One region of the Anaerobacillus sp. ABD4_527 genome, then DNA from elsewhere that is predicted to be linked to it. Evidence: predicted binding sites of a transcription regulator. Region 1 holds the regulator's gene; each other region holds the start of a gene.
What was found. The regulator CtsR, encoded in region 1, represses protease genes until heat stress. The targets are predictions, from matches to a motif close to ATGGTCAATAAAGGTCAAACA.

Region 1 (4,291 bases):
GATGGTAGTTGGGGGCTCTCCCCCTGCAAGAGTAGGACGTCGCTAGGCAAATGAGAAGTCAGAGCATTGAGCTCTGGCTTTTTTGTATGGTTTTGGTTTGTATCGTTGGACCGTAAGGTGAGTACCTTCATTGAGAAGACAAACAAGAACATCTTCGAAAGCTTCGTAGGGGTGGGAGAAGCAAGAAATTCGAGGAAGCAAGTGAGGCTGGACCGGAGTAGATATTCGGAGATCTATGAGGATCCAGCATCGCGCAGCTGACGAAGAAGTTCGCCGCTTATCGCGCCCCGTATGAGAACACGGAAGTTAAGCTCGCGCGCCGATGGTAGTTGGGGGCTCTCCCCCTGCAAGAGTAGGACGTCGCTAGGCAAGTGAGAAGTCAGAGCATAGAGCTCTGGCTTTTTTTGTTTTGTCTAAATGTGGAGTTGAGTCATCAGGGGTTCCTGAAAAGGGGTTTCGCGGATATATTCTCAGAATCGCGGATAAATGGCTAGATTTCGCGGATATGAATTGAAAAGCGCGGATATATCAGGATTATCGCGGATAAAATGAAAATTTCGCGAATATCCCCCGGATTCCCGCCCTAAGAAGGTCTTATCTGAATGTGCTTTTACCAAATCAATCGTTACAAACAACGCTTCGCTAATAAAACCAAACGACAGAGAAAAAATGAATTTTCCGCTGATATCCTTCCCAAAAGCGCAAATAATCCACTCCAGCATTCTACCCTAAAACAAACCCATTGCATCCTTTCTAATCTCTCCCAGTTCGAAGCAACAATCAATACATTCCACGTTAAACTTCATTAATAGAAGGGTAAAATACATCAAAAGAAAACAGAGAAAGGGATCTATCATGGAAGTATTCGACATTACACTAGCAGACAATTTCGATACGATATCGATACGGATTTTGATCGCAGCAGTATTAAGTGGAGTTATAGGTATCGAGAGAGAGTTTAAAAGGCACCCAGCAGGTTTTCGGACTCACATTCTTGTTGGGGTTGGAGCGTGTTTGATGATGCTATTATCTCTATATGGTTTTGAAGAATATAATGAGACTCACGCTAATATTAACTTTGACCCTTCTCGTATACCCTCATATGTCATAAGTGGTATAGGGTTTTTAGGTGCTGGAACTATATTAGCAAACGGTTGGACGGTGAGAGGGCTAACAACTGCAGCATCGATTTGGGTAGTTGCTGGGATAGGGTTAGTCGTCGGAGTAGGAATGATCTATGAGGCGATATTGACTACATCAATCGTTGTTTTGAGCCTTGTTTTCTTAAGCAAGATTGAGAAGCTCTACCTTTCTAAGTCACAGCATTGGGTGAATCTCTTTGTTGAGGAGGGGTTTTCGCTAAAATCTGTTATAGAAAAGATAGAGGAAATGGATATAAGTGTTCTAGAAATGAAAACGGATGATCCAAAAAAAGCGCAGTATGAGGGAGATAAGAAAATCTATACGTATTCAATCCTAGTGAATACAAATAATGCAACGAAACTCTCAACACTAGTCGATCACCTTAAAGAAATCGAGGAGATAAAAAGGATAAATTGCAAGGAATGAATGCCATATATTTGGGAATGATGGTAAGGTTCAAGCAAAGAATTGAAGAGACATGTTACTTTCCAATCCATTTGAAAAGCGTTATAATATACTTAACGTCAAATATAGTCAAAGTCAGTTTGGGGACGGAAGGGAGGCAGCGATGTGCGGAATGTTTCCGATGTAATTGAAGCATACATTAAGAAAATCTTAATGGTAGAAGGTAGAGATGCTGTTGAGATAAAAAGAAGTGAAATTGCTGATAAGTTTCAATGTGTTCCTTCTCAAATTAATTATGTAATCAACACCCGCTTTACGATTGAAAAAGGATATATTGTGGAAAGTAAAAGGGGTGGAGGCGGTTATATAAGAATATTAAAAGTGAAGCCTGAGACGCATGCAGATTTAATAGATGACATGCTGAATATGATTAAGACCCAAGTGCCACAGGCGGTATCTGAAAATATTATTCTAAGGCTGTTAGAAGAAGAGGTTATTTCAGCACGAGAAGCGAAGTTAATGCTAAGTGTTCTCGATCGAACAGTCATTACGATAGAGTTGCCGCTGAGAGATCACCTTAGAGCTAATATGCTGCGTGCAATGCTTACATCACTAAAATATAAGCAATAGCATTTGTGTACAAATAGGAGGGTTGCCCTATGACGTGCCAGGAATGTGGTGAGCGTCCTGCTACGCTCCACTTCACTAAGATAGTCAATGGACAAAAAACAGAGTTCCATATTTGTGAAGTGTGTGCCAAAGAAAAAGGTGAGGTTGAGCCAGGCACTAACCATTTTTCTATCCATAACTTATTATCGGGGTTATTAAATTTTGAAACACCGTTAAGCGAAAGTTCTTCACACCCTATTTACAATAGAGAACGGCAAAGTTGCCCGAAATGTGGATTAACGTATCAGCAATTCACACAAATCGGTCGATTTGGTTGTTCAGAATGCTACACTACGTTCTCAGAGAATCTTGATCCAATACTTAGAAAGGTACATGGTGGTAATACCGTTCATTCTGGCAAATTACCAAAACGTGCTGGAGCAGCGATTGAGATTGAACGTAAGGTACAAAATCTTCGCAGTAAAATGCAAGAATACATTCAGCAGGAGGAATTTGAAAAAGCTGCTGAAACGAGAGATTTAATTCGATCCCTCGAACATAAAGCGTCGGAAGGGGGAGAATGATGTCACTTCAGCGTTTTATCAGTGAAGCTGTTAGTCCATGGATGCAAGATGAAGGACCAGATTCAGATATTGTCATGAGTAGTAGAATAAGATTTGCACGAAATTTGAAGAATTATGTTTTTCCGGTTCTTTCTAACGGGCAGCAAAATTTAGAGGTTCTAGAAAGCATTAAGGAGAAATTTAATGAAGCTCCGAACGAAGAAATTGGGAAGCTTGAACTGATCGAGATTGAATCGCTTAGGCCTACACAGAAAAGAGTTCTTGTAGAAAAACATTTGGTTAGCCCAAATCTTGTAGAACAATCAAAAAATGGAGCAGTCTTACTTAGCGAGAATGAAACGATCAGCATAATGATAAATGAAGAAGATCATTTTCGTATTCAGTGCCTTGAAGCAGGGTTTAGATTGAAAGAAGCCTTAAACCTCGCGAATGCTTTGGATGACTGGATTGAGAGTAAGGTAGATTATGCGTTTGATAAGCGAAAAGGATATTTAACGAGCTGTCCAACGAATGTTGGCACTGGAATGAGGGCATCTGTTATGATGCATCTACCTGCTTTAGTGTTAACACAGCAGCTAAATCACATCATACCTGCAATCAACCAGCTAGGTCTTGTTGTTAGAGGGAGCTACGGTGAAGGAAGTGAAGCTCAAGGGAACATTTTTCAAATATCAAACCAGATTACATTAGGTAAGACCGAGAATGATATTATTGAGGACCTCCAGGGCGTAGTGATGCAAGTCATTGAAAAAGAACGATCAGCAAGAAGGATGTTGCTAGATAATTCAAGAATTGAATTGGAAGACAGAATCTATCGTTCTCTTGGAACTCTTGAGAATAGCAGAATCATTCAATCGAAGGAAGCTGCGAAGTGTCTTTCAAATGTTCGGTTAGGAATCGATATCGGTCTTGTAGCTGGTATCTCTAAATCAATTCTTAACGAGCTAGTAATTCTAACTCAACCAGGTTTTCTTCAGCAATATGCAGGTGCAAGCCTTAATCCTGCAGAACGTGATATTAAACGAGCCACATTAATTAGAGAGAGACTTGAACTAGAAAAACAAACGAAGAAATCGGAGGGTGATGAACGATGATGTTTGGACGATTTACAGAGCGTGCTCAAAAAGTGCTCGCATTAGCACAGGAAGAAGCGATTCGTCTTGGTCATAACAATGTCGGGACTGAACATATCCTATTAGGCTTGATTCGTGAAGGCGAAGGAATTGCTGCTAAGGCATTGACTGCTCTTGGTCTTGGCTCAGAAAAGATTCAGAAAGAAGTAGAAAAGCTGATTGGTAGAGGGCAAGATTCTGTCCAGTCTATTCACTACACACCTCGTGCTAAGAAAGTAATCGAACTATCGATGGATGAAGCACGTAAGCTAAGCCATTCTTATGTTGGCACAGAGCATATCCTATTAGGTTTAATTCGCGAAGGTGAGGGCGTAGCAGCAAGAGTGCTCAACAACCTTGGTGTTAGCTTGAATAAAGCTCGTCAGCAAGTTCTTCAACTTTTAGGAAGCAATGAAAGTTCTTCATCTAGTCATCAGG
Region 2 (4,291 bases), on a different contig from region 1:
ATCTCCGAACTGTTTCAGATCCATTAACACACTTTTACTCTCAAGCTTCACTAACATTTCCTTCATTACTAATCCCTCCTAGTATACCTTCAATACTAATTAGCCCATTGCCCTGCTCGTTTTTAGGTAATCCAAGATCATGAGCAGTCTCATTTATAGTTTCCACTATATACTCACAGTCAAACTTCTGAGATAAAGCAGCAATTACACCACTGATAACAGGTGCAGCAAACGAAGTCCCATAGTATTGTTTTCCATCTACATTGCACATTCCAGGGGCTAGTATGTCTGGTTTGGATACTCCATCTAAGGCAGTGCTACTATATGGGGCTAGTTTTTTATTCACGTCTACCGCGCCTACTGTGTACGCATTCTTTGCGTTTCCAGGACAAGCAGTAATCCCTTTTCCCTTTTCTCCCCAGTTGCCGATTGAGGCAACAACCATGAACCCCTCTTTTCTTAACTGGTTTACAGTTTGACAAACAAGACACTTATCATCACAAGTACCTTTTTTACCAAGCGACATATTAGCAATGTAGATTTTATTAGTATAAACAAATTCCAGGGCTTTTAATATAGACTTTTTGTCAATATTGCCATTATCATCAGCAACTTTGACATTTATTATATTGGTCCACGGAGCAATGTTTTTAACAACAGCACCTACAACAGTCCCGTGTAGTTCGCCATCTATCATAGCATCGTTCGAGTTTGTAGATTTCGAACAAACTTCATGGGAATTGATGTCCACACCACTTATGGGTGTCATGCCGCTGTCGATGATAGCAACAGAAGTGTTACTGCCAGTGTATGACTGCGCCTTTAATTTATTGACTCTTATATTTGGGAATGTGCTGAAATTTTGTACTTCATACATATCATTCAAATCAACTTCATGCACGAAGTCCAATTTCTGAACTTGACTAACATGATTCATATTAACACAAACTAATGGAAAATGTTCAAAAACATAGTCTAAACGAATGTTTTCTTTTTCAAGGTCCAAAACCATTTCATCAGTAAGCCTTCTATTAAGCTTCAAAATATATTCCACTATTATTCCTCCCAACTCATCTGATGACTCTATTCAACAAGAGAGTTGGTAACTCCTTCAAATATTTTCAAAAAATATGTCAAAAAAAGCAATGCCAGTTCGATTTGTCACACAGATTCCATATAAAACACGTCTTGCTCATCCGTCGTACATAACCCGTCCTGACCGTCGACCTGCTCCGACTGTATCGACGGCAGTGGCGCGCTCACGCGAAAGCTATGCGTAAGGACGCCGAAGTCGTCCGCCATGTCGAGCATCGTTCCGTTTCGCGTATTAAATGGGGAAATTATCAAGCGGCTTCGATGGCGTTACCTCCTTCCGTTAAAATACGAATTCATGTCCGTTTCCTTGCCGCCGCGTTCTTCTACAAACCGGAACATACCTTTGATGTCCGCCTGTAACGTTTACCGGCTTGTCGCCCGCAGGTTGTAGCGCGGTGATGAGGCGATCGACGTCCGTTTCGTTCATCCCTCCGCCGTTGCCTGCCGGAGTGTAGGACGAAAGCAAACGGAACAATTGTCCCTGCTGCGCCTCCGTCAAGATCATTACGTTCATCAGCGCGCGTATAACGATCTCGTTGTGCATCGGTGGAGGCGTCATAGCTTGCGACGGAAGACCTCCGGAATAAAACTTCGGACGTGCTTCAACGTCACGCGCAACTCCTCCGGCGTGGTTATAGAACATTTGGCGCAGTTGTTCGTTCTTCATATTCTGATACGAAGCCTATAAATACCGGTTGCAACGACTACCACTCTATCGTATAATTGAGCGTGTCACTGCGACGTTAATATGTCCGCAATAAACGGCTAGCACCGGGTCTTTTTCCGGTACACCGTCCCAACTGCTGAAAAGGTTAGCGTTATGTAAACGCAGTGCTGGCGAGGGTTTATCGTCGTTTAATATGCGCCCGTAGCTCAGTAGGATAGAGCGGTGGTTTCCGGTACCACGTCTGTCGGGGGTTCGAATCCCTCCGGGCGCGCCAACTACATAATTACAACCCCTTTTCATTCCGAAAAGGGTTTTTTTGCGTCTTCCCCTTTATAGAATGGGGTTCTTGACGTCTCATTCGTCTCATAGTATTGTAAAACCAAACATACGTTCTTACAGGCGGTGAAGATCATGTTCCGATTAAGTAAAGAGGAAGCAAGTGCTGTTCGGGATTATTTATTGCTTCCTTATGTTAAAAAGGTACTGGAGCTCGATGCTGCATGGGTTCATCGTTCTAAGATGAAGCTTCCACGCCCTTATTTGGAACTGATCAATCAAGCTTTCACTCTCGCTTCCACAGATTTAAAAGAAGCAAAATCAGTCCTTCATAAGCAACACATCAAAACTTCAGTTCAGGATACAAAGGAAGATATCGTCATCTATACTGTCTATTGCCGTGGATACAACCAAACGTATCGGTACACGTCCGTCCAAATTAGAAACCTTGTTGAAAGAAGAATTGCGGGTTACTTTTTAAACGATCACCGATTTAAAAAAAGACAGATTCGTTCTGTTTAAAACGGTTGTCAGCGGGGAAAATGGAGATATGTAGAACCATCCATGTGCTGGCGAAAAAATTAATAGTCAAAAAGAACAGCACTTTATTTGACCTATATTGACCTTTTCGGTATGATGAACCTACAGAACTACATATTTGAATGAATAAAAGGGAGGAATTTTATTATGGTATTAATTCCAACGGTTATCGAACAAACAAACCGCGGTGAAAGAGCATATGACATCTACTCTCGTCTTCTCAAGGACCGCATTATCATGCTTGGAACTGCAATCGACGACAACGTATCGAACGCAGTTGTAGCTCAGCTTCTTTTCCTAGCTGCAGAAGATCCAGATAAAGATATCTCTCTTTATATTAATAGTCCAGGTGGATCAATCACAGCTGGAATGGCAATCTATGATACAATGCAGTTCATTAAACCGAAAGTATCTACAATCTGTATCGGAATGGCTGCTTCAATGGGAGCGTTCCTACTAGCGGCTGGTGAGCCTGGTAAACGTTATGCACTTCCAAATAGTGAAGTCATGATTCACCAACCACTCGGTGGTACACAAGGTCAGGCTTCTGATATCGAAATTCATGCGAAGCGTATCATTCAAATGCGCGAAAAGCTCAACAAAATTCTTGCAGAGCGTACTGGTCAGCCTCTCGATACGATCGAACGCGATACGGATCGTGACCGTTTCATGGAAGCTCTTGAAGCAAAAGAATACGGCTTGATCGACGAAGTTATGGAGAAAAAAGCATAAATAAAAAAAGGTTGCCGTGATGGCAACCTTTTTGATTGTAGAGAAAGTCTCGATGTTACGATGAATTCCATTTTCAATAAACGTTGATTGGTAAATGGAACAGAAGTCCCATGTTCGTCTGTTAAACCATTGAGACGGAGTGTTTTTTTGGATTTATTCTCTTCAAAGTAGGAGAGACGATCGCGGACTCCTGCGGTAGAACGGGCGGCCGAGACCGGGGTGTGGGTTTCACCTCGGGCTTGGACGTTCGTCCGCGGAAAGCGTGCAATCGACTACGGCGTTGGGAGAACCGAATATGTACATAGGTTTCCCGACAAGCTGAAAGGTTGCCCTGATGGCAACCTTTTTTCTTTAGTCTTCTTTTTGAATGAAGTCCACAAGAGATGAAACAGCATCTTCTTCGTCGTTTCCATCTACTGTTAAGACAACAGAAGAGCCAGAGCCCACCGCAAGGCTCATGATTCCCATGATACTCTTCGCATTTACCTTTTTACCGTCTTTTTCTAGAAAAATATCTGAATTAAATCGATTTGCCTCTTGAACAAAAAGTGCTGCAGGTCTTGCTTGTAATCCTGTATCCAACGTTACGACTACTTCTTTTTGAACCACTTTTCCATTCCTCCTTTATTTATAAGAAAGCGCTATCTTTATTGATGAAAAAAATAAGTATATGTGTTTGTTATAGATTTGCTACGTACTTACCAACAGCATTCCATTTATTAAGACTTCTAAACGTCCCAACGCTATGTTCTCAAGGCCTAGAATAGTAGAAAATCAAGCCCGCACTACTTGCGCAGGCTCTTATTTCTGCTTATGTTATTGGCTTTCCTGCACGGAGCTTTTCAGCTAACTGATCGATCTTTCGAAGCCTGTGGTTGATTCCCGACTTACTGATCGCACCACCAGTCAACATCTCTCCAAGTTCCTTAAGGGTAACATCCTGATGCTTCACTCGAAGTTCAGCAATTTCTCTCAATTTAT
Region 3 (4,291 bases), on a different contig from region 1:
ACGACAAAAGAAGTCGGCATTCTCTGTTTTTCGAGTTAATTCGACTAATCGAAAATCAGAAAACCAGCTAGCTTTTCTATTCCCTATATTTTCTATTTTCTAACAAAAAAAGAAAGCCACACAATTGTGTAGCTTTCTTTGATAAACCTAGATGATATGCTCCCTATGCCGTAGGAGCTTGAATACAATCAATCAAAGTTATACTTTCTTATCTCTGATGATAACAAACGTTTCAGCTCATCATTTTGAAGTGATTTATTTTTATTCATCGTAATAACGCAGATTGGAGCGGAAGGATGCTCGACTCCTGCGGGACATGCGGGACAGGGGAGATCCCACAGGAGCGTTAGCGACGAGGAAGCTCACCGCCCGCCCCGCGGAAAGCGAGCATACTGGAGCGGAAATCACCTCTATTTTGTTAGCAAATTCTTAAGATTTTTTTCAACAAACTGAAAGCCACCCAATTGAGTGGCTTTCTAAAAATATAACTTACGAAGCATTTTTCACTGTGATCTTATCTTCAATTACCTCTACTTTCACTGACGTTACATCGCCTTCGTCAACAAGTAGATCAGCAATTCCATCTTCTACATGTTCTTCGATTACTCTTCGTAGTGGGCGAGCACCGAACTGTGGATTGTATCCAAGCTCAGCAAGCTTCGATTTAGCTTCATCTGTGACCTCGAGGGTAATTTGCTGCTCAGTTAGACTTCCTTTTAACTCATCGATCATCAAGTCAACGATTGATACAAGACTTTCTTTCTCAAGTGACTTAAAGGATACGATCGAATCAAAACGATTGAGAAATTCAGGTCTAAAGTATGAGCCTAGGCTTTCCATCACATCGGTATAACTATCAGCGGATTCAAATCCTACTGTTATACGTCGTTCTGTACTTCCTGCGTTGCTCGTCATGATGATCACAGTATCTTTAAAGCTCACTGTTCTTCCCTGGCTATCCGTCAATCGACCATCGTCTAAGATTTGTAGGAACATATTTTGAACATCTGGGTGTGCTTTTTCAACTTCATCGATCAATAGAATGCTATAAGGCTTACGGCGTACACGTTCTGTCAGTTGCCCTGCCTCATCATGACCTACATACCCTGGTGGTGAGCCGATTAGTTTAGAAACAGAGTGCTTTTCCATGTATTCACTCATATCGAGTCGAACCATCGCATCTCGATCTCCAAAAAGTTCCTCAGCTAGAGATTTGGATAATTCTGTTTTACCGACACCAGTAGGCCCTACGAATAGAAATGAACCGATCGGTCTGTTCTTACGCTTCAGACCTGCGCGACTTCTTCGAATTGCTTTTGCGACCTTATGAACAGCATCCTCTTGCCCAATAACTTTAGCATTAAGCTGTTCAGCAAAATTCTTCATCTTCATTTGCTCATCTTCTTGAAGCTTTTGTACTGGAATACCAGTTTTACTTTCGATGAGTTGTTGAATATCTTGTATGTCAACAGAAGCTTCCGCTTGATCGTTTGCATTTAAGGATTCTTCTAGTTTCTTTTCAAGCTTTGTTTCCTCATCACGAAGCTTTGCAGCTACTTCATAATTTTCTTCACTCGTCGCCTTCTTCTTATCTACTGCGATTTGTTCGAGCCTCTTTTGTATTTCATCATGATTAGAAGTGGTAATCGTTAAGTTTCTTTTTGCACCAGCTTCATCCATTAAGTCTATCGCTTTATCGGGTAAGAAACGATCTTGAATGTAGCGATTTGATAATGTGACACAAGCTTTTATGGCTTCTTCAGAGAATGTCACTTCATGATAATCTTCGTACCTCGGTTTTAGGCCTTCTAGAATTTGAATAGCTTCCTCAATCGAAGGTTCGTTAACCATTACTGGTTGAAAACGTCTTTCGAGCGCTGCATCCTTTTCAATTTGGCGATACTCTTTCAGCGTTGTAGCACCGATCAATTGAAGCTCACCTCTAGCGAGTGCAGGTTTCAAGATGTTTCCTGCATCCATCGAGCCTTCTGCTGAACCAGCTCCTACGATCAAATGAATCTCGTCGATAAAGAGAATGACATTCTTTTTTGCTTGAAGTTCAGAAATCAACTGTTTCATTCTCTCCTCGAACTGACCTCGAATACCTGTGTTTGAAACGAGAGATGCGACATCTAACAAATAGATCTCTTTGTTTTGTAGTTTTGAAGGAACGTTCCCTTCAGAAATGCGAAGTGCAAGTCCTTCGGCAATCGCTGTTTTCCCTACACCTGGTTCACCGATTAGGACAGGGTTGTTTTTGTTTCGACGATTTAGTGTTTCGATGACCCGTGCTACTTCTTGATCTCTTCCGATAACTGGATCGATCAATCCTGCTTTTGCAGCATCTGTTAGGTTCTTTCCTAAATCATCAAGTAAACCACCGTTCCCACTATCGGTTTGTTCACGAGGTTGAGTTTGACCTGATTGATTCATAAATGATTGAAAGAAATCATCAAAGTGACCGTTTGATGAAGGTGTTGTCTGACCATTCATCACATTTGCATAGCAAGAGTTGCACAGATGAACACGTTTTTTAGAATGGTTGATTTGAACATTCAACTGAACAGTTGCTGAATTTTGATTACATTTTTCACAAAGCATATGATGGCCTCCCTTAAAATTTATATAAGCGTTATATTTTAGTACGTTACATGTATTGGTTAAGGTCAATGCAGTTATTTTGACTTTGACTATATTTGACCTTGTAACCATATTATAATCTGACTATCTTTGACTTTCAAGTGTTATGCATTTTCTAATCTGTTCTTATAAAAAAAGCCGCGACAATTGTATCGCAGCTAAAAAAATGTAATATTTGAAATAAAGGAATTTTTTTGAGGGTTGGTTAATAGATTGTATTAAACTACTTTTCGACAAAGGGTATACAAGTTTACTAGTCTGGCAACAATGGTGATAGATTATAAAGGGAGGAATACCAATGAATGATTCAGTCTATCAATTGATAGTTGAAACGACCGTCAAGCGCGTCCCTACCTGTCATGAATCACCTAATGATTTCTTCATTGCCCTGGATGACTGTGATTACCCGTACCTTATCCTACCTACTCCTAAAGAAATGTTTGATAACGATGATGTCTTTGCCATTCGTTTAATTCCTGATGTACTGAATAAATTCCGTTATGATTTGGACAACTCTTATACAAAGCTATCGTTCAGTCGATTTTCTACTTTTTTCGATGATAAAACGTATTATTTTGGTCCAGAAGATAACATGCTAGTGAAATTCCTAACTTCTTCTATTTATAAGAACTATGTAGCGTGGATCAGCCACCTGTATTTCAAACGAATCGATGATCTAATTGAACAATACAATAATGAACCAGGTAAAGAGCAGAGAAAATCAATTAAAGCGAAACTTTCTCGCCTTCTAATCGAAGCTTAGACACTAGACGCTCCACTTCATTCTGGACAAGTTGGCATCCTTCATCAAGAGACTCATAGTGAACATTTATAACCTCACCTACATTCTCTGTCGCCTTATGAGTGTACCTAGGATCGTAATAATTCAACAAAAGGCTTTCGACGACTGCTTCATAATTCTTTTCCTCAAATGCGAGGGATATATAACGTCGTTCATTATCTGGCAGACGTTTCTCGATTCTTTGGATGCCCTTTACTATTTTCTCTCTATTCTGTTCGGGATGATATGTATCTAGAATGGTTTTTATTCGATAAGAAAGCGGGGCGTGAACATGTATGCGCGTCCCTTTTTGTTTGCCTTCAAAGATAAAGTCCGGAACGATAATGTTCCCAAGTCGCTTACTTTCAGACTCAATTACATAATAATCCGTCTCCCCTATTTCATTTAACCGTTGAGAAAGCTTCGCTTCAAACTCCTTTTGGCTTCTTGCAGGTAAATTCACTCTTCCGAAGACTGATCCTCTATGTGCAGCTAAGCCTTCAAGATCAATGACTGGGTAGCCTTTGTTTTTTAAATAATGTAAAATGTCTGTCTTAGATGTCCCAGTAAACCCTTCCACTATAAGAAAAGTTACGTTTCGTTTAGCATGTTTTTCAAGTATTCTCGTGACATTTTGACGATATGAACGAATGCCACCAACAAGTTGACGACATGGCAGCCCCATCATCTCAAAAATCACAGTAAGGCTTCTACTCCTCATACCACCTCTCCAACAGTAAACGACAAACTCCTGTCCTTTTGATAGAACTTTTGCCTTCTGATAAAAATCAGGAAGAGATGGAGACACAAGCGAGATCCCTAACTCCTTCGCTGCTTCTGTGCCTTGTTGTTTGTATGTTGTTCCAACTA

Region 2: the regulator CtsR is predicted to act here: its motif matches at 2,645-2,665, upstream of clpP (ATP-dependent Clp endopeptidase proteolytic subunit ClpP).
Region 3: the regulator CtsR is predicted to act here: its motif matches at 2,684-2,704, upstream of ACXAHI_RS17185 (ATP-dependent Clp protease ATP-binding subunit).

Annotation. Positions count from the first base shown of each region.
Region 1 is NZ_JBSWXZ010000007.1:6-4,296, forward strand. Features, by position in the region: gene ACXAHI_RS19505 (MgtC/SapB family protein) at 856-1,569, shown strand; gene ACXAHI_RS19510 (CtsR family transcriptional regulator) at 1,714-2,178, shown strand; gene ACXAHI_RS19515 (UvrB/UvrC motif-containing protein) at 2,208-2,741, shown strand; gene ACXAHI_RS19520 (protein arginine kinase) at 2,741-3,835, shown strand; gene clpC (ATP-dependent protease ATP-binding subunit ClpC) at 3,832-4,291, shown strand, end outside.
Region 2 is NZ_JBSWXZ010000001.1:1,837,696-1,841,986, forward strand. Features, by position in the region: gene ACXAHI_RS09575 (protease inhibitor I9 family protein) at 1-66, opposite strand, end outside; gene ACXAHI_RS09580 (S8 family serine peptidase) at 41-1,054, opposite strand; gene ACXAHI_RS09585 (hypothetical protein) at 1,376-1,762, opposite strand; tRNA gene ACXAHI_RS09590 (tRNA-Arg) at 1,958-2,036, shown strand; gene ACXAHI_RS09595 (YhjD family protein) at 2,174-2,560, shown strand; gene clpP (ATP-dependent Clp endopeptidase proteolytic subunit ClpP) at 2,726-3,310, shown strand; gene ACXAHI_RS09605 (HPr family phosphocarrier protein) at 3,662-3,919, opposite strand; gene whiA (DNA-binding protein WhiA) at 4,122-4,291, opposite strand, start outside.
Region 3 is NZ_JBSWXZ010000003.1:33,110-37,400, forward strand. Features, by position in the region: gene ACXAHI_RS17185 (ATP-dependent Clp protease ATP-binding subunit) at 490-2,601, opposite strand; gene ACXAHI_RS17190 (hypothetical protein) at 2,939-3,403, shown strand; gene mnmH (tRNA 2-selenouridine(34) synthase MnmH) at 3,366-4,291, opposite strand, start outside.